DNA from 3 places in the Priestia sp. GS2 genome. Region 1 is predicted to be linked to each of the others. Evidence: riboswitches for the same ligand, from Rfam matches in the RefSeq annotation. Region 1 holds a riboswitch; each other region holds the start of a gene.
The links. Region 1 has a riboswitch for S-adenosylmethionine ahead of V2145_RS05110 (5-methyltetrahydropteroyltriglutamate--homocysteine S-methyltransferase). Riboswitches for the same ligand answer to the same signal wherever they lie in the genome.

Region 1 (8,235 bases):
TAGTGTTCTAACACGAATCTCAAGTATAAATACCTTACACCTTTTATAAAACACACTCTTACTTTTTACTTTTCAAAGGCATATAGAAGCTGACAATCACACATATTAGGCCTATCAAAAAGAGAAAAACAGGCACCTCATTTAAAAATACTGTCAGGTAATCACCTGCTTTCCTTGCGTGAATGGGAACTAAATTCAATTCCATGATGAGACTAACGAATGCAATTGCTTTTAAACAAACTCCTAACAAAAACAACCCTAGTCTACTCCTGATTCCCAATAAAAACATTCCTTTCACATATTCATCTTTTACATTCCTGTAATGACAGAATTTTCACTTATTATCAAAGTATGAATTTCCCAAACTACTTATCACTGATTATTTATATATATGAAGAAATAAACTACCCGATATTTTTTATATAAAAAAACCGCATCTTTTGTAGATACGGCTTTTTTGCTTTTATTACTAATGAAAGGAAAAATCTAATGAGATTCTTATGTAAAGCTAAAAAACAACTGATAATTTTTAGATAGTGCCCCAAACATCTTGAGCAATTTTAACGACATGACTAATTTTATTCCATTGCTCTTCTTCTGTTAGTTCATTTCCTTCTTCCGTACTTGCAAAGCCACATTGAGGACTAAGGGACAGATTTTCTAGAGGAATAGATGCACTCGCTTCTTTAATTCTTTGTTTAATAACTTCTGTATCTTCTAGCGTAGGAAACTTAGATGTTACTAGTCCTAATACAACTGTTTGGTTGTCACGTGTAAAGCTTTTTAACGGTCCAAAATCTCCTGAACGATTATCATCATATTCAAGGAAAAGTCCATCTACATGTAAGTTAGCAAAGATTGCATCGGATATAGTATCGTAGCCACCACTAGTAATGTACGTAGACCTAAAGTTCCCACGACAGATGTGCATCGTAATAATCATATCATCGGGCTTTTTAGAAATAGCGTCGTTTAAGCAATTAACTCTCGTATCAATAATATCTTTTACATCCATACCCAACTTCTCCACAACTGCATCGATACGCTCTTCAGAAACAAAATCAATCCATGAAGTGTCATCTAACTGTAAGTAGCGGCATCCTGCATCATAAAAAGCTTGAATCGCTTTTTGATAAGCAACTACCGTGTCATGATAAAACTGTTCTCTATCTCCATTATAATAAGTGTCCTCTTGAATTCGAGTAAATAGCATGTTTGGGCTTGGAATAGCAAACTTAGCAACTTGACTTCCATCACCGTATTCTTCAACGGCTTCTTTTAAAAATGTAAAATGTTCTAGCATATAATGATGGTTGAAATCTACTTTACCAACTACCTTAATTGCTTTATTTTTTGTTTTAGCACCTTTAAATTGACTAATATACTCCGTTTCAAACTCTTCTACACCCTCTAGGCCTGATAAGAAATCCAAGTGCCACCAAGCACGTCTAAATTCTCCGTCAGTGATAGATTTAAGTCCCACTTCAAGTTGTTTCTGGACAAGCTTTAAAATCTCCTGGTCCTCTACAGATTTTAAAGCCGTCTTGCTAATTCTACCATTGATATAAGCTTCTCTTGCTTCTTTGAGAGGAGTTGTTCTTAAAAAGCTCCCTACGTGATCAGCTTTAAATGGAGCTTTCACTAATGTCTTTGTCATAGTTCTATTCCCTCTTTCTATTCAAAATAAAAAACCTCATCTTAAAGATAAGAAGAGGTTAATAGTCATTATCGGTTCTTCTCCTATCTTCAAGCAAGTTGCTACTGGAATTGGCACAGTACTTAAACAGTCTGTTGCCGAGGCTTCACGGGGCCAGTCCCTCCACCTCTCGAGATAAGAATATTCAATTAATTAACTAGGAAAAATATTACACTTATTTTCTTAACCTGTCAACAAGGAATTTGAAAAATCAGAAATGAAACATTTTTCTTGTAATATTGAGGATTGATGCATATCCGAATTCATAAAAGATAAAACGTGCTCAAATATACCTTGTCACTTTACTTGTCACTTTACTTGTCTCTATCTATATGATATATGTTATAATCATGTGACCTAGGTTTTAAATAAGGAGGAACCTCACAAAGATGTTAGTTAAAGGATTACAACTATTAAAATATGTCTTTTTAATCGGAGCTGTGGTATACGGAATAATTGCTTTTCAAAACAGTGATTCCACCAACTATATTGCTTATTTACCATACATTCAGTTAATGCTAAGTTTATTTTTATTTATTGAAGCTGTTTTGACGTTTAAGGAAAGCAAACTGCATTCAGCATTTTTTCTAGTCATTTCTGTGTTCTGCTTCGCTATCTATTTTGAAGTGTAAAAAAAGCACGCTGCTCATAGCGTGCTTTTTCATTTCTCATTTCTTAAAGCGGTTACAACTTCGCCGATTGGAAGATATATTTGACTATCAAACACATAGTCATAGTGAGTTGGCTCTTTATTAATAATAATCATTGGTATCTGACCAAGTTTTCTAACTAGTAAAGGAATTTGATTAATAGGCGTTACTTGCAAAGATGAACCCATTACAATAAATAAATCGCTCTGTAAAGCTACCTCTACAGCTTCTTCAAAACAGTGAATTGAATCTCCAAACAAAACAACATTAGGCTTTAATACCTCTTCACATGACGTACAACTCGGTAATCCCGCTTTGTTTAGAAAATCTAACCCAAATTCATTTTTACACTTTTGACAATGTGCTCGCTTAATTGTTCCGTGAATTTCATATACATTCTTACTTCCTGCTTTTTGGTGCAGCCCGTCAATATTTTGTGTAATGACATGCACCGTCTTTTCTTGTCCTAATTCTGCTATAAAGTCATGGCCTGAGTTAGGTTCATATTCATGAAGTAGCTTTACACGAAAAATCTCTTTAAATAGCTCCCAGAAAAGCACCGGATCATTTCGATAAAAAGAAGTGGAAATCACATCTGAAAATTCTAAGTTCTTTCGATACAATCCATTCTGAGAGCGAAAATCAGGTATGCCTGACTCTGTACTTACTCCCGCCCCCGTAAAGAAACAAATTCGCTCTGCTTCTCCAATTTGTTTCTTTAACTCTTCAAGTTGCATATTCATTGGCTCTCTCTCCTACTTAACAATAAGTACGGGTATCTTTACATGCTGAGCAATTTTATGACTTACGCTTCCCAAAAACATTTCTTTTACTGGATTTAACCCTCGACTTCCAACTACTACAACATCAAAGTGATTGTTGTTAGCAAATTGAATAATAGTTTTAGCAGCATCTCCATGAATAAACGTAATTTCATATTCTATATTAGATTTTGCTAACACTTCTTGTGTTGTTTGGATACGCTTTTCTCTTGTTTCATCTATTCCAAGCGTATTCAACCTACTATCTCCTTCTACCGCATATATCACTTGAACAAAGCTGCGGTCAGTTAAGTTCGCTAGAGTAACCGCTTTTTCAGCTGCTCTAGCAGCGTGTTCAGAACCATCTGAAGCTAATAGAATTCGCTTGAACATGTCTTCACTCCTTTTCTATCAATTATAACAGCTCTACTAATTTTTATTCCATTGAAGAAATCGATATAAAAATTAAATTTTCTAAAAATACCCTCGCTTTTTGTGTTATACTAATAAACAGAAGTGCTATACTAAATAAAAGCTAACTAAAAGGACTGATGGCTATTATGGGTTTTGAGCTGATATGTACCTTTTGCAAAGGGCTTGGGAAAGTAATGATTATTCCTGGCATATTCTACACAAAAAAGTGTAAGCATTGCGAAGGTACTGGTTTGAAATTAAAAAAAGACGAAACTCCTCTGTAAGAAGTCTCGCCTTTATATCGTTTAGATTGATAATTCTTTTGATAGTTGATACATACGCTCATCAATATGATGAGGCTCACCTAAGATTTCCATAATATTATAATCAACAATTTCGTTTTTACGGATACCGATTGCACGCCCGCCTTTACCTTCCATTAATAACTCAACGGCGCGGCCACCAAAACGACTTCCTAACACGCGATCTTGTGCAGTTGGTGATCCACCACGCTGAATGTGACCTAGAACCGTAACGCGAGTTTCAATTCCAGCAGCTTCTTCAAGCTGTTTTGCTACTTCATTTCCTGTAGCTACACCTTCAGCAACAACAATAATACTATGTTTTTTGCCACGCTCTTGGCCTTTCTTTAGACGATCTACCATCTCTTGGAACTCATCTTTTGCTTCAGGAATTAAGATTGTTTCAGCTCCTCCAGCTAATCCAGACCATAGAGCAATATCTCCAGCATTACGTCCCATTACTTCAATAATAAACGAACGTTCATGTGAAGTAGCCGTATCGCGAATTTTATCAATCGCATCGATAACAGTATGTAAAGCTGTATCGAACCCTAGAGTAAAGTCTGTTCCTGGAATGTCATTATCAATCGTTCCTGGAATACCTACACATGGAAAACCTAGCTCAGTTAGCTTAACAGCTCCCATGTAAGATCCATCTCCACCGATTACTACTAAGCCTTCAATACCGTGTTTTTTTAGGTTTTCAATACCTTTACGGCGTCCCTCTTCTGTTTTGAACTCTGGACATCTTGCAGAATACAACATTGTTCCACCGCGTTGAATGATATCCCCAACATCACCCACTTCAAGCTTTCGAATATTTCCTTCAATTAACCCTTGATATCCTTGATAAATACCGTAAACTTCCATTCCTTCATGAATCGCTTTACGCACAACAGCACGAACCGCAGGATTCATTCCTGGAGAATCACCGCCGCTTGTTAATACACCTATTCTTTTCATTAATTTTCACCTCATCAAAAGTCAAATCAATTGACACTGTATTCTATTTTTACATTCTACATGACTACAAAGTATTTGTGTAGTAATTCACAACAGATTTCTATTATTATTTTTAAATGTCCTTACATTTTCATATGTTTTAGTTATTAACAGTTAAATATTCAATTTTTTTCTATTTTTTTAAAGAAAAATACATCTTTCTACTCGCTATAATTTTCATTTTTTTCATATTTTGTAATGAAAATGTAACGTTTTAACCTGTCGAAAGGTGTTATGATTATTTTACGAAAATTGACGGAAAATTGATGGAGGACCATTATGAAGAAACTTGTAGCAGTTTTTACCCTCGCTAGCTTTTTATTTGCTAGCCCTTTAGTTAGTCAAGCTGCGCTAGGTGATCAAACATTAAAGCAGGGCATGAGGCATCAAGATGTTCAGCAATTGCAGCAACTTTTAAAGAAAAAAGGTTATTTTACTGGCAATACAACAACTTATTTTGGCCCAGCTACATCAAATGCAGTTAAATCATTCCAGCGTAAAAATGGACTGTCTGCCGATGGAGTTGTTGGAAAAGGTACATACGCAAAGCTAGGAGTGAAAACTTCTTCACAGACTTCTACGTTTAATGCTTCAAAAGTTATTAACAAAGGAAAACAATATATAGGTGTTCCATATCGTTGGGGTGGAACAACGCCTAGCGGATTCGATTGTAGCGGCTTTATTGGTTATACTTTCAAGCAGAGCGTTGGCATTACTCTACCTCGAACTGTGGCCGAGATTTATAAAAAAGGTACTCGAGTAACAAGCTTGCAACCTGGGGACATCGTGTTTTTTCAAACATACCAAAAAGGTGCTTCACATGCTGGCATCTATATGGGCAACAATCAATTTTTACATAGCTCATCTTCAAAAGGTGTTTCAGTTGCTTCATTAAAAGATAGCTATTGGAGTAAGCGTTATATCGGTGCAAAAAGAATTCGTTAATCAAAAAAAGCCAACTTACGTTGGCTTTTTTTAACGACAAAAACTATAGTATTCATTAATGATATCTAGTACTGTTGGATACTCATCTACCCACGTAAAGTTAGTCTTCTCGTTTTGTTCTTGTTCTGTTTCTTTTTTAATTGTAATTTGCTCCACAAAATATCTCTCCCTTTTTCTGTTATATAACATATATATCGTTTTCCTTTTGTTTTATAACAAAAATTCTAAAAAAAGAAGACGTGCTAAAAGAAGCGCTCACGATTTAGTGAGCGCTTCTTTTAATCCGCTTGAATTTTAATGTAGCATGTACGATTTCTAGGGCCATCAAATTCACAAAAATAAATCCCTTGCCACGTTCCTAATAATAGACTTCCATTTTCAATAATAATTTGCTGTGAAGAACCGACGGTGCTTGCCTTTAAATGGGCTGCTGTATTTCCTTCAAAATGTTGATCTTTTTCATCAATCCAAGGATATACCTCATCAAACCTTCTAATCATGTCACGTTTTACATCTGGATCTGCATTTTCATTAATTGTGATACCAGCAGTTGTATGGGGGCAATACACCGTGACTACTCCGCTTTTCACTTTTTTTCTCTTGATTTCCGCGTTTACTTCACTTGTCACATCAACCATTTCATCACGACTACTCGTTTGAATCTTAAATGAATGTAACATGTTTTCACTTCCTTTTTTGTTAGTTAGCATAACATCTACTGAACTCGCAAAGACTAGTATATATTCTTTTTTATCGTACTGTTTTTTACTACTGAATTCAATATACGGTTAATGACATAAAGGCGGTGAAGACTTGCTCAATTCAACTTTTCAACGAGATACAGAGTATGTGGTTAAGACATTTCTAGAACTAGCAGGTGACAGCAGTGACATAGCTTCAAAAAAGCTATGGATTTCATCTACTGATTTCTTTTATATCCTTTATCTACAAGGACTTGTAGATAGCGAAAAGCTGAATCAACTAACAGAAAAGATGGTTCAGTCTAAAACCTCCTCTCCAGTCAATACACTAGATCGTTGGGATTCTTTTATCTCAACAATTGAAAGTACTGAGATTTACACATACAAGCAAGCTCTCACTTCTTTTTTCAAAGGAGAACCTTTATTATTTATTCATAATCGTACAACAGCCTACTCATTAAACATGACAATGGCTAAACAGCGTACATGGAGTGAACCAACAACTGAAAAAGTAGTGCGCGGTCCAAAGGTTGCATTAATTGAGAATTTAGAAGAAAATATCGGGATTTTAAGGCAAAGAGCCAGTGATGCAAACTTAATCGTGGAGGATGTTTTTATAGGAGAAGAGCAGCTCCATCGAACATCAATGGTTTTTCATAAAAAGCAATGTCAACCTCATATAGTGAATCAAGTTCGTGAAAAGCTTCAACACATTAACCTTAATAATGTTCAAGATTCTGGAATGATTGAAGAATTTCTCGAAGAAGCTCCGTACTCCCCTTTTCCGCAAGTCCAAAATACGGAGAGACCCGATCGCGTTTTAGCAGCTATTAATGAAGGAAGAGTTGCAATTTTTGTAGATGGTTCACCTTTTGCTCTGTTAGTACCAACAACAATTGACATGATTATGAAATCACCAGATGACTATTATGAAAGATGGTTGGCAGGTTCTCTCTTACGCCTTCTTCGCTATATTTCAATTTTCATTACGCTCTTTTTCTCAGCTATCTATATTAGCCTTGTATCGTTTCATCAAGGACTGCTTCCAACTGAGCTTGCCATTACAATTGCAGCAACGCGAGAAGACGTGCCGTTTTCACCTTTTATTGAAGCGATGGTAATGGAAGTGACCATCGAATTACTAAGGGAAGCCGGACTTCGCCTTCCAACACCTGTCGGACAAACCGTTGGATTAGTAGGAGGAGTTGTTATTGGACAAGCAGCTGTAGAAGCTCATATTGTAAGTTCCGTCATGATTATTATCGTATCCGTTACGGCAATTGCTTCTTTCACCGTTCCTCAATATGGGATTGGTTTATCTTTTCGAATTTTAAGATTTGGTTCAATGATTATTGCAGCATTCTTGGGATTATACGGAGTCACTCTTTTTTTACTTATATTAGTTACACATTTAACAAAGCTTGAAAGTTTTGGAATGGAATATTTTAAACCTTTTTACGCTAAAAACAGTAAATCATGGAAAGATTCCTACGTACGCTTACCCTTTAAAAAAGCAAATGTAACGAAGAGATAAGGAGGCATTATGAAGCAACAAGATCAGCTGCTATCAAACTTTTATGCAATAGCAACCATTTCATGTACGATGCTCGGTGTAGGATTATTAACGCTGCCACGCTCTATTACTGAAAAAACAAATAATGCAGATGGATGGATTGTTTTACTAGTTGAATGGGGATTATTCTCTTTAATTATTATTTTGCTTGCTTGGATGATAAAATCTTTTCAAATTCAATCGCTATATGA
Region 2 (8,235 bases), 1.9 Mb from region 1:
TCATCCAAATCTACCCGTTGTAAAAGAAGAAGGATGCTACTATTACGGATTAGACGGCAAACAATACCTAGACTTTACATCTGGAATTGCAACAACCAATGTTGGGCATCGTCATCCAAAAGTTGTGCAAGCTATTAAAGATGGAGCTGACCAGTTACTTCATGGACCTTCTGGCGTTATCATGTATGAGTCTATCTTGAGATTAGCTGACGAATTAGGAAAAGTTACGCCTGGCAACTTGGACTGTTTCTTCTTTGGAAACAGCGGAACGGAAGCAATTGAAGGCGCGTTAAAGCTTGCTCGTCACGTAACAAAACGACCTTACGTCGTGTCATTCTTAGGCTGTTTTCATGGACGTTCAATGGGAGCATTAAGCGTCACAACTTCAAAAAGTAAATACCGTCAGTTTCAGCAGCCTTCTGGGTTAACATATCAAATTCCATATGCCAATCCAAAAGAATGTCCAGACGGTGTTAATGTAGATGCTTATTTTGAAGACAAGCTTGAAAAAGACTTTAATACTTTGTTTAAGCATCAAGTAACGCCAGAAGAAGTGGCTGCTGTTATTTTAGAGCCCGTTCTTGGTGAAGGTGGCTACATCATTCCACCAAAAAGCTGGATGAAAAAACTTCGTGAAATCTGCGATCGTCACGGCATTTTACTTATTTTTGATGAGGTACAAACGGGATTTGGACGTACTGGCGAATGGTTTGCTGCGCAGACATTTGATGTCGTACCAGATATTATGGCAATTGCAAAAGGAATTGCTTCAGGCATTCCACTAAGTGCTACCGTTGCTTCACAAGAGCTTATGAAGAAGTGGCCTCTTGGGACGCACAGTACTACGTTTGGCGGTAATCCAATCGGATGTTCAGCTGCGCTCGCTACGCTTGAAGTACTTCAAGAAGAAAATCTTCTCGAAAACGCAAAAGAAATGGGTGCTTATGCGCTCAAACAATTGGAGCTGTTAAAAGAAAAGCATTCGCTAATTGGAGACATCCGCGGAGTGGGACTTATGATTGGAATTGAAATTGTACACCCTGAAACAGGTGAACCGAATGGGGATGCACTATTTGAAATTCTAGACTTAGCTCTTGAACAAGGCGTGCTCTTCTATTTCTGCGGCAATGCAAGCGAGGTAATTCGCATGGTTCCACCTTTATCCGTAACGAAAGAGCAGATTGATGAAGGTCTTGCTATGCTAGATCATGCCATTTATTTATATGAGCAAAAAGTTGCTATTAATGTATAAAGAGAGTGCTTAAAGCACTCTTTTTTTTGGTCTAGTCATGATAGCGGTATCATATTGTTAGAAAGAAAAATCTTTTCAGAAAAGTCATTGACATTCCCTTGTTCAGCGTGTAACATAGGATTTAAGTTATCAACAAGATTCTACAATATTCGACAAACTTCTTATCCAGAGAGGTGGAGGGACTGGCCCTGTGAAACCTCGGCAACGGACATTTGAACCGTGCCAACTCCAACAAGCGGTGCTTGATAGATAAGAAGAGAGCTGGTTCTTACATTACGTGATCCCAACCTCTTCTTACAGTCATTAAGCCACTGTAAGTGGAGGTTTTATTATTTTACAAATACATACTGTACGTTTTCTTATCTAGAGAGGTAGAGGGACCTGGCCCCATGACACCTCAGCAACAGGCTGATTGCACTGTGCTAATTCCAGCAAGCTTTTAGAAGCTTGGATGATAAGAAGCAGGTTCTTTAGTTAAGGAAGCTTCTTCTATGAAGCTTCCTTTTTATTTTTAGTAAATGAGGTGTAGGAATGAATTCAAAGATAGAAAAGCTTAAAGAAAGCATTATTGAGTATATTAACCAGCAAGCTCAAACTTACATAGATACAAGTCATGCGATCCACGACCATCCTGAAATCGGAAATGAAGAGAAATTTGCATCTTTTCTTTTATGTAAGCTTCTAGAAGAAGCAGACTTTACTGTAGAGCGTGGGGTAGCAGGTCATGCTACATCCTTTTTAGCAAGAAAAGCATCTGCAAGGAAAGGGCCGAAAATTGGGTTTCTTGCTGAGTATGATGCGCTTCCAGGGCTTGGACATGCTTGTGGACATAATATTATTGGAACAACTAGCGTAGGAGCAGCAATTGCACTTAGCCAAGTTCTTGACGAAGTAGGAGGAGAACTCGTTGTGTTAGGAACACCAGCTGAAGAAGGTGGACCAAATGGAAGCGCAAAGGGAAGCTTTGTAAAAGAGGGTCTTGTGCAAGACTTAGATGCTTGTATGATGGTTCATCCAGGGAAAGAAACGTGTATTACAGGGACAACGCTAGCTGTGGATCCTATTGATTTTGAATTTTATGGACAAGCATCTCATGCAGCATCAGCTCCTGAAGAAGGTATTAACGCTTTAGATGCTGTTATTCAGCTATTCAATGGAATAAATGCACTTCGTCAACATGTAAAGAGTAATGTGAAAATTCATGGTATTATCACAGATGGAGGAACAGCTCCCAATATTGTTCCCGACTATGCAAAAGCTCGCTTTTATATTCGCGCACAAACGCGTAAAGAGTGTGATCAAGTCACAGAAAGAGTACAGCAAATCGCAAAGGGAGCTGCTATGGCAACAGGAGCCAAGCTCAACGCATTTTTTATCCAAAACAAAGTAGATCATATGCAGCTAAATCGCGCTTTTGATCAAGTATTTAAAGAAGTCTTTACGGAATTAGGAGAAAACGTAGGTACGGCCCATAAGTCTGGAATTGGTTCATCTGATGCAGGAAACATTAGTCAAGTGGTGCCAACGATTCATCCTTATATTAAAATTGGTCCCGAAACGCTTTCATGGCATACAGATGAATTTCGTGAAGCGGCTAAATCTCCAGAAGGCGATAAAGGATTGATTCAGGGAACAAAGGGCCTTGCTATCATCGGTTTGCGCTTATTAACGGAAGGGGATACGCTTTTTACTATAAAAGGCGAATTTAATAAGAGACATAAAAATCTAGGTTAGAAAACACCTCTTCTTTCATTCACATAAAAGCTTCCTTTCACTCGTATGATAAAGAGAAAGTGAGTGAAAGGGGGACGCACTTATTATTATTGTGCAGGGTCGTGCACTAAATGTGAATGCCGTACCATATAGCATGCTTGAAGCGAATAAAGCACAGATTTTGAGAAAAATGGCTCAGTATCAAACAATCTATCGTTATGATAATATCGTGCAGTTAGATTTTGAGCTTACTACCCGCCTGCGAATTGTAGAAGCATCGTATTTGTTATATAGAAGTGGTGCAAGGTTTGCAACTTTTAAAGAATCTAAATGTAACGAAGCATATTGGCTTCGTACTGAAAAGGGAGGGTTCAAGCTAAAAGAGAACGTGTTGCCATCCGTCGCGTTAAACGATATTTTCTTTAACGGTTCGCTTTATGCGTTTGAATGTGCAGTTGCCATTGTCATGGTGTTTTATAAAGGCGTGTTAGAGAGTATCGGAGAGAGAAATTTCAATCAATTATTTACGAATCTAGTGTTGTATAGCGGTAAGTTTGATGAAGATCTGAATCTAAAAAATCATAATGGTTATGATTTTTTAGAAGGGGACTGCGCTTATTTCAAGAACCCTGATTACCATGAAGACACCCCTCAGTGGCAAGGTGAAAATACCATTATCGTCGGGAACGACTTGTATTTTGGACACGGCGTAGGCGTTAAATCCGCTGAAGGAATTATTGAGCGCCTAAATGAAAAAAGAAAAGAAAACGCAACAGAGTCTGCCTACTTAACGTCATACATTACGCGTGTTGGTTTCCGCTACCTTAGCCAATTTTATATTCATCGAGATGTCTTGGTTGACGTTGACTATGATAAGCTTCCGCTTGTTATCAGTCAAATTGGCTCAAGCACATACATTGGTTAATAAAAACCCCCGCTTTCACAAAGCGGGGGTTTCTTATAATAAATGATAGTAGTGAAACAATAAACATGCCTTAGTTACTATAGAAAGAGGCATATCCTGCTATAATAAATAAAAGAAGTAGTGCAATTGTGATACTAATAACCCACAACGACAATTTCTTCATAAAGAATACCTCCTCAATTTATTTAAAGAGTAGAAGATGAACCACCTGATGAACCGCTAGCTGTGCCGTATACAGTTTGGCGTTTTACACCAGCTGTTTTAAATCCAACCTTCCAATTCCAATCAATTTGTCCGTAAGCACGGTTAGAAGAAATCCATGTCTTGGAGCTTTGTTTTGAAATTGAAACTAGAGGATTGACGTTTTTCACTACTTTTCCACTCACGCTTTGTACAGATGTAACCTTCGATCCACTTGTAGAATAATAGACTGTAGCTTTCACTTGCGTTGTAGTAAATCCCGCAATTGTATACTTTGCTGTATAGGAAGCTGTGCGTGATATACTAGACGGTAATGTGGCAAAACGTGGCGTTGCATATGCAGATGCTACGGCTGTATTGCTTGTAGGTGCGTCATCGTAAACAACGGTCTCTGTAACTTCAATCGAATCAAGTAGTTCGTCTGGGTGATTTAAGTAGTAGATAACTTTTTCTTGCTTTTCAGGAGATAAAGCTGAAAATTGTTCTGCTGAATCCGACTCCCCTTGGCTATTAAGGTAAGCAATATATGAAGAGATAGTATATCGCTCAGACTCTGTGCCCATTGCTGAAGCAGGTTTTGTTGCAAGAAAAGAGAAGCCTAAAAGCATGATTGATAAACAAAAAATCATTTTCTTTTTTAACATTTGATGTCGGCCCTTTCCATAATTACTAGGTAAATAGAATCGTAACGACTATTACTTTACCATATTTTCCTGAAGAAACGACAAGTTTCTTTTAAAACAATCTAGAATAACTAGGTTAAGATGCCTTTAAAAAATTTCAATTTGCAAAAAAAGTATGTGAGGTTTTCTAACATCTTTCTGGCATTACTGTTAAAAAGAGAATATGATGTATTCAAGATCACATTATTCTCCTGCGATTTCGTATAACCTCTTGAAAAAGGGACTTAGGATTTTTCGTGAATCCACCTTCCTAGCTGTGTAAAACCAGCTAGGAATTTTTTTTACCTTTTCAATAGACAGAATAATTAGTTATTTGTTTATATATAATGAAACGCAAGAGAACGATGGATTTAAAGAGAGATTAGGGGGCTTGAAGAAATGCAGCACATTTTAATTAAAAATGCAGAAATTATTACAATGAATGAAAGGAATGACATTGTATATGGAGACCTATACATAGTAGGAGACCGAATTGCTGCTATTGGTAAAGAATTATCACCAGAAAAGGTCGATAGAGTCATTGATGGAACAAACCGGACAATTGTTCCTGGTTTCATTCACACTCACATTCATTTATGCCAAACAATGTTCCGTGGTCAAGGCGATGATTTGGAGTTGATGGATTGGCTTCAAAAGAAAATTTGGCCTTTAGAAGCTGCGCATGATGAGGAATCCATTTATTACTCCGCATTATTAGGTATTGGAGAGCTAATTAAAAGTGGCACCACAACCATTGTAGATATGGAAACCGTGCATCATACCGATTCAGCATTTGAAGCCATTGCACAAAGTGGTATTCGTGCTATCGCTGGCAAAGTAATGATGGATAAAAAGGCGGACAATATGCCAAAAGCATTACAGGAAACAACGGCATCTTCAATTGCGGAAAGTGTTAGGCTGCTTGAGAAATGGCATGGCTCTTATAACAATCGCATTCAATACGCGTTTTCTCCCCGATTTGTTATTTCGTGTACGGAAGATTTACTAAGAGAGGTTGCCCATTTATCTGCAGCATATGATGTGCATGTACATACGCATGCGTCTGAAAACCAAGAGGAAATCCGAATAGTAGAAGCAGAAACAGGCATGCGAAATATTTTATATTTAGATCATTTAGGATTAGCTAATGAGCGGTTAATTTTAGCGCACTGCGTCTGGCTGAATGACCAGGAAAAGGCAGTGATTAAAGATAGAGGAGTGAAAGTGAGTCATTGTCCAGGTTCCAATATGAAGCTTGCTTCAGGGTTTGCTGAGATTCCACATCTTCATGAGCAGGGTATTTGCCTCAGTTTAGGAGCGGATGGTGCGCCTTGTAACAATAACCTTGATATGTTTAATGAAATGCGCCTTGCGGCAACGATTCATAAGCCTTCCTATGGACCTACAGCGATGAATGCAAAGCATGTATTAGAGATGGCGACCATTGGTGGAGCAAAAGCTGTTGGGCTTGAAAATGAAATTGGAAGTATTGAAGTTGGAAAAAAGGCAGACTTAGCGATGCTGAATCTTTATCAGCTTCATACATTTCCATCTTACGGAGTCGACCCAATTTCACGCGTTGTTTATTCAGCTACGCGAGGAGATGTGGAAATAACGATGGTGGACGGCCAAATTGTGATGGATAACCGAGTTTTAAAAACAATTGATGAGAAGATTGTTTTAAAAGAAGCAAATGGCTCCATTGAACGTTTATTAAAAAGGGTATCGCTGCTTACGTCATAAGTAGCTAAATTTTTTATTCCTATTTTAATTTGAAAATTAAAAATAAATCGAATATAAAAAGTTTTATTATGATAACGTTTTCTGTCTTTGCATCTTTTAGAATTAGGACTATAATAGGACAAAAGATTTTACTTCAAGATGTGAAAAGTGTACGTTCTAGCCATAATAAGTGGTGGAGTTTTCTCTGCCGCTTATTATGTTTTTGTATGAGCTCTAATGAAAAAATTAGTTGTTCAAGACGCCTGATCACCACAGATTGAGGTTATTTTATAACAATAAACAGGGAGGCGCATGTTTTGGAGCGTAGTAGTATATTAGAGCGCGTGTTTAAACTCTCAGAACGTCAAACAACGCCAAAACAAGAAATTTTGGCGGGCTTAACCACCTTTATGACCGTTAGTTACATGGTTATCGTCAATCCGCTTATTTTATCTGACGCTGGGATTCCAAAAGAAGCAGCGTTAGCGGCAACGATTTATGCTATCGTATTCAGTACGTTACTAATGGCGTTATGGGCTAACTTTCCAATTGTTACTGGTCCTGGTATGGGATTAAATGCATTCTTTACGTATTCGGTTGTGTTAGGACAAGGTCTATCTTGGCAAACGGCTCTTGGTGCAGTCTTTATATCTGGTATTTTATTCTTTTTATTAACCGTAACTGGTATTCGTAGCAAAATCGTTGATGCCATTCCGAATGTTTTAAAAGCATCAATTGCTGTTGGAATTGGCTTGTTTGTTGCGTTTATAGGGTTAAAAAACGCAGGGCTTGTTGTAGCCAATGAATCAACATTTGTTGGTGTTGGAAACGTGTTGGACAAGGGGCCGTTATTAACAATATTCGGCTTGATTTTAGCCGCTGTTTTAATGGCTAAACACGTAAAAGGTGCGTTAATTATTAGTATTTTTGCTACGACTGCAGTAGCAATGATTGTTGGGTTTCAAGCTCCGCCAACCGCTATTAGCGACGTGTTTTCAGCAACTCCGCCAACAATTGGTGACACGTTTATGCAGATGGATCTAAAAGGTGCCATTGCATATGGAATTTTCTCTGTTGTTTTCTCATTTACAATTGTAGAACTTTTCGATACGCTGGCAACGCTAATTGGTTTATCTAAAAAAGCAAATTTAGTTGATGAAAATGGCAAGATTCCAAACTTAAATCGTGCGCTAGCAGCTGATTCAGTTGGAACAATGGCGAGTGCTATATTTGGTAGTACAGCTTTGAATACGTACATTGAAAATGCAACAGGAATAGCAGAAGGTGGACGTACTGGGTTAAAAGCATTAACAGTAGCTGTGTTGTTTTTATTTACCCTTTTCTTTGCTCCGTTAATCGACTTTATTCCATCAGTTGCAACGGCTCCAGCATTAATTATTATTGGTTCCTTAATGCTTAGCGATATCAAAAACATCAACTTTGATGATTTTACGGAAGTAGTTCCAGCGTTTTTAACCATTATTATGATGCCGTTAACTTACAGCATTGCTGAAGGGTTAGCGTTCGGTTTTATTTCATATACTGCTATTAAACTCTTCACTGGACGCTACCGAGAAATTCACTGGATGATGTACGTTATTACAGTTGCTTTCTTTATTAACTTCTATATGATGAGTCATTGAGAAAAGACGCCTTCTGCACAGCAGCAGAAGGCGTCTTTTAGTTTTCCTTAAGAACAAAGCTAATAATTTCATCAGCTACTTCTTCAGGTGTTAAGGTATCAGTTACAATTTTTTGAT
Region 3 (8,235 bases), 1.6 Mb from region 1:
AGAGATGAGAGCGTATTGCTTACAAAACCTTAATCATTTATGGGATGATTATAAAATGATTGCCAAATCCAATGAAGAAGTGCTGCGACCAACTGAATATCCTGTAGATCTTAGCACAAATTGTTGGAACAACAAGATGGATAAAATCAATGAAGCGCGTTCTAGAGCGTCTCAGCTATTAACTCATGTATAACAATTAGACAATTAAAGATAGGGAGAGGACCATATGACGAAGCAACAATACATCATTGATGAGATGAAAGTAAAGTCAGCTATCGACCCAAAGGAAGAGATTCGTAGAAGCGTCGATTTTTTAAAGCAGTATATGAAGAAACACTCTTTTTTACGTTCATTTGTGCTAGGCATTTCAGGAGGACAAGATTCCACGTTAACAGGTAAGCTTGCCCAAATGGCTGTAGAAGAATTAAATAAAGAATCGGGGAAAGATACTTATCAATTTATTGCGGTGCGTCTACCGTACGGTGTACAAGCGGATGAGCAAGACTGTCAAGACGCGCTAGCTTTTATTCAACCAAGTCATTCGGTTGCTGTTAATATTAAGCCTGCTGTGGATGCAATGATTACAGCAGTCGAAGAAGCAACAGGTGAAGCTGTTTCTGACTTTAATAAAGGGAACGTAAAAGCACGTGAACGTATGATTGCACAGTATACGATTGCTGGCATGCATCAAGGAGTTGTACTTGGTACCGACCATTCTGCAGAGGCAGTGACTGGGTTCTTTACGAAATTTGGAGATGGTGGGGCAGATTTAGTGCCGATTTTCCGTCTTAATAAGCGCCAAGGCAAACAGCTGTTAAAAGAATTAGGCTGTCCTGAGCATTTATATTTAAAGCAGCCGACAGCTGATTTAGAAGAAAATCGCCCGCAGCTGCCAGATGAAGAAGCATTAGGAGTTACATATAATCAAATAGATGATTATTTAGAAGGTAAAGAAGTTGGAGAAGAAGCAAGTATGAAAATTGAGAATCATTTCTTTAAAACGGCTCATAAACGCAGCCTGCCAATTTCCGTATTCGATGACTTTTGGAAATAAGTATTTAAAAGTCCGCTATGTGTACAGGTATACGCATAGCGGACTTTTTTAGGAAGATTTTCATTTATTTTTTAAAGGTGAAAAAAGAAATTTGTAGAATAATAGTGTATTAGTGACTAATGTGCCTATCAATGACTATGCACATATCTACCTAGGAATCGTTAAATGGTGAAAGAAAGCAGGAATTTGTCGAAATAGATTTGTTCTTTGATAGGAAGAAAGAGTTTAGAAAGGAGGATGTGGCATGGCTCCACATCGGCAGCTACCGATACAAGACCAACAAGAAGAAGTAAAACAGTTGCGTGCCATTTTTAATACAGTTTCAGATGCAATTATTGTATTTGACGAGAGTTTTTATGTTCAGCATGTCAATAAAGCAGCCAGTCAGTTATTTGAAAAGAATTATGATGAACTGATTGCATGTCAATTGAAAGACTTTCTTATGTTGTTTCCGTATGACGTTATTAATGATTATTACCCAACGCTCGTAGAAAATCAGAAGTTTACTTATGAAGGTACGATGAGTTTGCAAAATGGCATCGTAAAATATGTAGAGTTTACGTGTGAACAGCGAAGCGAAGCTTCTGGTAGTACGATTTGTACTTTTCGTGACATTACAGCACAAAAAATGGTGGAGAACGAGCGCTTTTTGAGTCAGCATATGTTTATGGATGTATTCAACGAAGCGGTTGATGGAATTGTTATTTTCGATCGAGCAGGACAGCTGATTGACGTCAATCCATCTTTTTGTGACCGGCTGAATTTTTCAAAAGAATACTTATTAACAAAAACGTTAACAGAATTAGTTGAGCCAGCCTATCACTATAAGCTAAAAAAGTTATGGCGTCTTCTTCAGCAACAGGGCAAAGCGAGCGGAGAACTTCCAATTAAACTTGAAAATGGAGACGTAACTTTTTTTGAATTCACGACAACCGCAAATATTTATAGCCGTTACTATATGTCCATTATGCGTGACGTAACGGAGAAAAGAAGAATGGAGCAGCAATTGTTGCGAAGTGAGAAAAACTTTCGAGCCATTTTTGAAGATGCAATTGAGGCTATTTTAATTTGGCGTCATGACGGGGTAATTGTAAATGCCAACGCCGCTTCTTCCAGAACATTTGAGCTACCGTTAGAACAGCTAATCGGCACAAATCTTCAAACGTTTATTAATAAGAAAGATCGTCATGTATGGAAGCTATATTATCAATTTATTGAGCAGGAAGAGATTCGTGAAGAACTTACTTTTTATATGCCAAACGGGGAAGAAAAAGAGCTTGAGTTCACAGGAAAGAAAGGTATTATTGAAGGCTATAATTTGACCATTTTTCGCAATATCAGCGAGCGAACTAAAATGGAACAAGAGCTTCGAAATAACGAACAGAAATTCCGAAAAATTTTTGATGGTTCAATGGATGGCTTAATCTTATGGGATGGCGAACAGAAAATCATTGATGTTAATGAACCTGCTTGTGAAATTTTAGAAAAAACGAAGGAAGAGATTTGTTCGCAAACGATGGAAATGTTTTTATCATCCTCTAATTTTGATTTAGTTATTGAGCATAAGGCTATGATTGAGATAAAAGGAGAAGGAGAAGGAGATATTCAGTATAAGACAGCTAACGGTAAAGTAAAACAAATCGAGTTTTCAACGAAAAAAGGTATCTTACCAGGCTTATACATGACCATTATTCGCGATGTAACGGAGAAGAAGCAGATGGAGGAGCAAATTCGAAAATCTGATACGCTTCAAGTGGTAGGACAGCTGGCAGCTGGTATTGCGCATGAAATAAGAAATCCAATGACCGCATTAAAAGGGTTCATTCAGCTGCTTGAAGATAGCATGAAAGAAGATCATTCGCTTTATTTTGATATTATTACGTCTGAGCTGCAGAGGATTGAATCAATTATTACAGAGTTTTTAGTATTGGCTAAGCCACAGGCAATTAAATTTGAAGAGAAATCACTAGCCGTTATCGTACAAGAGACGATTGATTTGTTAAACGCTCAAGCTTTACTTGAAAATGTTCAATTTGAAACAGACTTTGATCCATCATTGTCAAAGGTTTATTGTGAGCCTCATCAGCTAAAACAAGTTTTTATTAATGTAATTAAAAATGCAATTGAAGTAATGAAAGGCGGAGGAGTAATCTCTATAGAAGTCAAGCATCATAGCAATCGCTATATGAGAGTATCGATTCGAGATGAAGGAGAAGGCATGCCTGCAGAGCGAATTCGTAAGCTAGGAGAACCGTTTTATACCACAAAAGAAAAAGGAACTGGACTGGGACTAATGGTGTCTTATAAGATAGTAGAAGAACATAAAGGATATATTGAAGTAGAAAGTGAGTTGGGGATAGGTACAACATTTCACGTGATGTTACCCGTTTCCCAAGTACAATAGAGAGGAGAAAACGATGAAGTATTATGGAAGCATTCCGTTGTTTGACAATGAACATGTGTACGTCACATGTTCTGATAAAGGGATTTCCGGTTTATTCTTTTCTTTTGATGAGTTGATGTTACAAACAAAGGGAACGGTCACTTTATTAGAAGACCATGAATATATTAAAGAAGCGACAAAGCAGCTACATGAGTATGTAGTTCAAGCGCGGCAAAGATTCGATCTTCCGTTAGAAATAGTAGGAACGGAATTTCAGCAAAAGGTATGGACTGCACTTAAAGACATATCATATGGAGAAGTTATTTCTTATAAACAGTTAGCAAGCATGATTGGACAGCCAAAAGCTGTTCGTGCGGTAGGACAAGCGAATCGTAGAAATCGCCTACCTATCTTTTTACCTTGTCATCGTGTTATTGGCGTTTCAAAAGATTTAACTGGTTATGCAGGGACACAGGTGCATTTAAAAGAGAAACTTTTAATGTTAGAAGGAATACAAGTAGCAAATGGAAAGGTTGTGTTAGCGTAGCACTAGCTAGGTTTCATCATCATTCTCTAGCTTCCATCCTTCCCCTTGTACAAATACACCATCTACGGACGTGAACGTTTCGTCTTGATGATCTTGCTGAATGGTTTGATTTGTAACATCTAAAAGCTGAAATTGTTCCTTTCGTGCGCGCTGCTTTCGCTTTTTACAGGTTGAGTCAGGATGTTCTTGTTTGGTCATAGCTACCCCTCCCATACAGATTTCGCTTAACATGATAAAACTAACTATAATATATGTAGGTAGATGATAAATTACTGTTACATTTATGTTACAAAAAGAGAGAATCTCATCATAAGTTGAGATTCTCTCTTTTTAATTTAATACAAGTTTGATTGTATCGGCAGAAGGTGAATGAATAATGCCATGTTCTGTAATGATGGCCGTAATTAATTCACTTGGGGTAACGTCAAATGCCGGGTTGTAAACAGAAATATTGTCTGGAGCCACTTGTACATCACCAATATGCGTGATTTCTTTTGCCGAGCGTTCTTCAATTGGAATTTCAGCTCCTGATGCGATTGATAAATCAAACGTCGATTTTGGAGCTGCTACATAAAAAGGAATATTAAATGCTTTTGCTAATAGCGCAAGCCCATATGTCCCGATTTTATTAGCAGTGTCACCGTTAGCTGCAATACGATCAGCTCCGACAATAATAGCATTAATACCTTTTGTTTTAATGGTATGTGCAGCCATGCTGTCTGTGATAAGCGTCACGTCTACGCCTGATTTTTGAAGTTCCCATGCCGTTAAACGTGACCCTTGGAGAACAGGGCGTGTTTCGCACGCAAATACTTTCAGTGGAATATCACGTTCTTTTGAAATATGAAAAGGTGCCAAAGCAGTTCCATAATACGCTGTGGCAATCGACCCAGCATTACAAATTGTCATAATACGATTGTTTTTATCAAACAGTGATAATGCATAATCACCTATGCGGTAGCAGGTAGCTTCATCTTCCGCTTGAATTTGAATCGCTTCATGGATAACAAGTGTTTTAGCTTCATTTACAGAAATCGCTTTATTGATGCTGTTTACTACGCGGTCTAACGCCCAAAATAAGTTGACGGCTGTTGGACGAGAGCTCGCCAAAAACTCCTTATCGGCCTGCAGGTTGTTTTTAAACTCTTCAATCGTCTGTACCTCATATTTTTGGACCGAAAGTGCTAGGCCGAACGCTGCAGTAATGCCAATTGCAGGTGCACCTCGTACTTTTAGCGTAACGATAGCATCCCATACATCCTGTAGGGTATGAAGCTCGATATATTCAACTGTGTTTGGTAATAGCTGCTGGTCAAGCAGTGAAATAAACGTTTCCTTCCATTCAACTGAACGAGGGAGTGTAAGAGTGTGTGTCATGTTGTGCTCCTTTCATTCTTCAATCAAATTCTCAAAATCATGTGCACTAATTTCTGTTTGATGAGTCAATAAATAGCGTCCTAAGCGGATAGCTGCTTTTTGAACATTTAAGCGATTGTCGTCAGGCAATGAATCGATATCCGCTACGTGTGCTAATCCAATTGTACGTCGAATTAACTCGCATCCTGCGTAGCCAACCGCATCCGTCCAGGTTTGTTGTAAAATATAGTCGGAATAGTTTGGATTTTTAGTGAATGGTTCCACCTCAGATTCAGCCCAAAGTCTTTGCCATGTTGTTTGGAAAACATCCCACGTTTTAGCGATATGATCAAAAAGTAGACTGCGATTTTGTGAAGGACGAGACAAAGCATTAAGCAGCAAGTTGGCCACAAATTGTCCTAAGTCAAAGCCAAATGGGCCATAGAATGCAAACTCAGGGTCAATTACTTTTGTTTCGTATTCACTGGCAAAAATGCTACCTGTGTGCAAATCGCCGTGCACAAGCGTTTGGCTACTTGTTAAAAACTTTTGTTTAAGCTTAGCGACTTCAAGCTTGGTTTCTTCATCTGCCCATAAGTCTTCTACCTCGCTTCTAAGCGTTTCTTCAAATTCATTTGTATCATAATCAAAAAACGGATCTGTAAACACTAAGTCTTCGGTAATATTGCATAAATCGGGATTGATATATTGAGCAACCAGCTCTTTTTTCTCCTGAGGCTTAATTGCAAAATCAGACGTCTTAAACGCGATATGAGCCAAAAACTTACCGACATGTTCTGAAAGAAGTGGATAGGCTTCTCCTTGGATTAATCCTGTACGAGAAATTGTAAGGTGAGACAGGTCTTCCATAACCGTGACAGCTAACGTTTCATCATGGTAGTAAACCTCTGGAACGAGTTCGGGTGTTAAGCTCCCAAACTGTTTGAGCGCATTGCTTTCAATCGTTGCGCGCTTGAGTGATAAAGGCCAGCTTTCTCCTACAACTTTCGCATAAGGAAGAGCTTGTTTTACAATGACAGACTTATTGGTTTGGTCGTTTACAATATAAAAAACGAGATTTAAATTGCCGTCACCAATTTCACGAGCCGTAAGAGCTTCGCTTTCGGAAAATAACTTCAGTTGTTTTACAAGTTTAATTGCTGTCATTTCATTTAGTGGCTCATATGTATAAGTTGTTATTGTCATTTTTATCTACCTCCATAAAAAATAAAAGTATAACCGGAGGCTTTTAAAACATATAAAAGCCTCTTTCGGTGAGTGAAAGAGGCTTGATGATCATTCAAACCTCTTATCTGCCAGAAAAATTTCTCTTTCTGTTGGAATTAGCACCGTGCCTTCATAAAACAACGAATTGTTTTATAGCGCTAAAAAAGCTGCGCTCCATTTTACAATGGTATTACGGTCGGTTGCTGGGCGTCATAGGGCCAAATCCCTCAGCCAACTCTTGATAAGAGTAAAGATATTATTTAATTTTGATTTATTTGACTTATTAGTAACTTCTGGAGAACATCTTATCATGTGAATTTTTGGATGTCAACAGCGAGATTTAATAAAATTCTGTACGACGATCTGTAAAGACCGGAATTTGTTCTCGGATTGTTTTTACGGTTGATAAGTCAATAGCTGCTGTTAGTATTTCTTCGCTCTCGCCTGCTTCTGCAATAATTTCTCCCCAAGGGTCAATGATTAACGAGTGACCAGCAAACGTGTTAGCGGGGTCATCTCCAGAGCGGTTGCAAGCAACCACGTAGCATTGGTTTTCAATGGCTCTGCTCACTAGAAGCGCTTTCCAATGAGCAAGTCTTGGTTTTGGCCATTGGGCAACGACAAAAAGGAGTTCTGCACCTGCGCTTGTATGAACGCGAATCCATTCTGGAAAGCGAATATCGTAGCAAATAACACCTGCGCATAGTGAGTTTTCGAGGGTAAAGATGTTTTTATCTTCACCTGGTTGTAAAAATAAGTGCTCATTCATCAATTTGAATAAATGTAGTTTGTTATATTGAGCGACCTCCTCACCTTCACGATTAAAGACATACATTGTATTCGTAACACCATCTTTTGTTTTTTTAGCAACTGATCCAGCAATGATATTTATGCTGTGCGTTTTTGCGAAAGCGGAGAAAAAGCTAGTCGCTTGCTTTCCTTCAGAGTCCGCGATAGCGTCGAGGTTCTGTAAATCATAAGATGTATCAAAAAGTTCTGGCAATATAAGAATATCTGGAGATTCAAGCAGTGCTTCTTTCATTTTTTTTTCAGCATGCTCGTAATTTTCTTTAGGATTTCCAAATGCAAGATTAAGCTGTAAACAGGCTACCTTTAAACTCATTAAGCTTCACCATCCCGATTTATTTTATAAAAATGACTTTACAAGTTGACTATTACAATATATTATTTGTGACTAGAATTTCAAGAATTTTTTGAGAAGGTGTTCACATGAAGCAATTTGAACAATCAGAACTATTAAAAAGTTTACCAAAACAATTTTTTGCATCCCTTGTTAGTAAAGTTTCAAAGGTGATAAAAGAAGGACATGACGTGATTAACTTAGGGCAAGGAAATCCAGATCAGCCAACGCCTCCTCATATCGTCAAGGCCCTTCAAGATGCGAGTGAAAACCCAAACTACCACAAGTACTCACCGTTTCGGGGGCAAGCTTTTCTGAAAAAAGCGGCAGCAACGTTTTACGAAAGAGAATATGGTGTTCAGCTGGATCCCGAAAAAGAAGTAGCTATTTTGTTTGGAGGAAAAGCCGGATTAGTAGAAATTCCTCAGTGCTTACTTAATCCTGGAGATACAGTTTTAGTGCCTGACCCAGGCTACCCAGATTATTGGTCAGGAGTGGAGCTAGCACGAGCGAAAATGGAAGTCATG

Region 2: linked by a shared signal. The riboswitch ahead of V2145_RS14710 (M20 family metallopeptidase) and the one ahead of V2145_RS05110 (5-methyltetrahydropteroyltriglutamate--homocysteine S-methyltransferase) in region 1 are both predicted to bind S-adenosylmethionine.
Region 3: linked by a shared signal. The riboswitch ahead of mtnK (S-methyl-5-thioribose kinase) and the one ahead of V2145_RS05110 (5-methyltetrahydropteroyltriglutamate--homocysteine S-methyltransferase) in region 1 are both predicted to bind S-adenosylmethionine.

Annotation. Positions count from the first base shown of each region.
Region 1 is NZ_JAZGJX010000001.1:984,744-992,978, reverse strand. It holds gene V2145_RS05110 (5-methyltetrahydropteroyltriglutamate--homocysteine S-methyltransferase) at 530-1,657, opposite strand; SAM riboswitch class I at 1,738-1,838, opposite strand; gene V2145_RS05105 (hypothetical protein) at 2,086-2,328, shown strand; gene V2145_RS05100 (NAD-dependent protein deacylase) at 2,358-3,089, opposite strand; gene V2145_RS05095 (universal stress protein) at 3,102-3,500, opposite strand; gene pfkA (6-phosphofructokinase) at 3,827-4,786, opposite strand; gene V2145_RS05085 (C40 family peptidase) at 5,105-5,770, shown strand; gene V2145_RS05080 (hypothetical protein) at 5,801-5,926, opposite strand; gene V2145_RS05075 (secondary thiamine-phosphate synthase enzyme YjbQ) at 6,049-6,450, opposite strand; gene V2145_RS05070 (spore germination protein) at 6,584-8,005, shown strand; gene V2145_RS05065 (GerAB/ArcD/ProY family transporter) at 8,015-8,235, shown strand, end outside.
Region 2 is NZ_JAZGJX010000001.1:2,882,434-2,890,668, reverse strand. It holds gene V2145_RS14715 (aspartate aminotransferase family protein) at 1-1,252, shown strand, start outside; SAM riboswitch class I at 1,411-1,508, shown strand; SAM riboswitch class I at 1,609-1,713, shown strand; gene V2145_RS14710 (M20 family metallopeptidase) at 1,784-2,986, shown strand; gene V2145_RS14705 (protein-glutamine gamma-glutamyltransferase) at 3,078-3,890, shown strand; gene V2145_RS14700 (hypothetical protein) at 4,076-4,735, opposite strand; gene V2145_RS14695 (5'-deoxyadenosine deaminase) at 5,153-6,496, shown strand; gene V2145_RS14690 (NCS2 family permease) at 6,793-8,118, shown strand; gene V2145_RS14685 (shikimate kinase) at 8,156-8,235, opposite strand, start outside.
Region 3 is NZ_JAZGJX010000001.1:2,581,231-2,589,465, reverse strand. It holds gene V2145_RS13325 (nicotinate phosphoribosyltransferase) at 1-193, shown strand, start outside; gene nadE (ammonia-dependent NAD(+) synthetase) at 227-1,054, shown strand; gene V2145_RS13315 (PAS domain-containing sensor histidine kinase) at 1,299-3,458, shown strand; gene V2145_RS13310 (methylated-DNA--[protein]-cysteine S-methyltransferase) at 3,472-3,984, shown strand; gene V2145_RS13305 (hypothetical protein) at 3,991-4,182, opposite strand; gene mtnA (S-methyl-5-thioribose-1-phosphate isomerase) at 4,315-5,361, opposite strand; gene mtnK (S-methyl-5-thioribose kinase) at 5,374-6,546, opposite strand; SAM riboswitch class I at 6,647-6,815, opposite strand; gene V2145_RS13290 (carbon-nitrogen family hydrolase) at 6,908-7,690, opposite strand; gene V2145_RS13285 (pyridoxal phosphate-dependent aminotransferase) at 7,798-8,235, shown strand, end outside.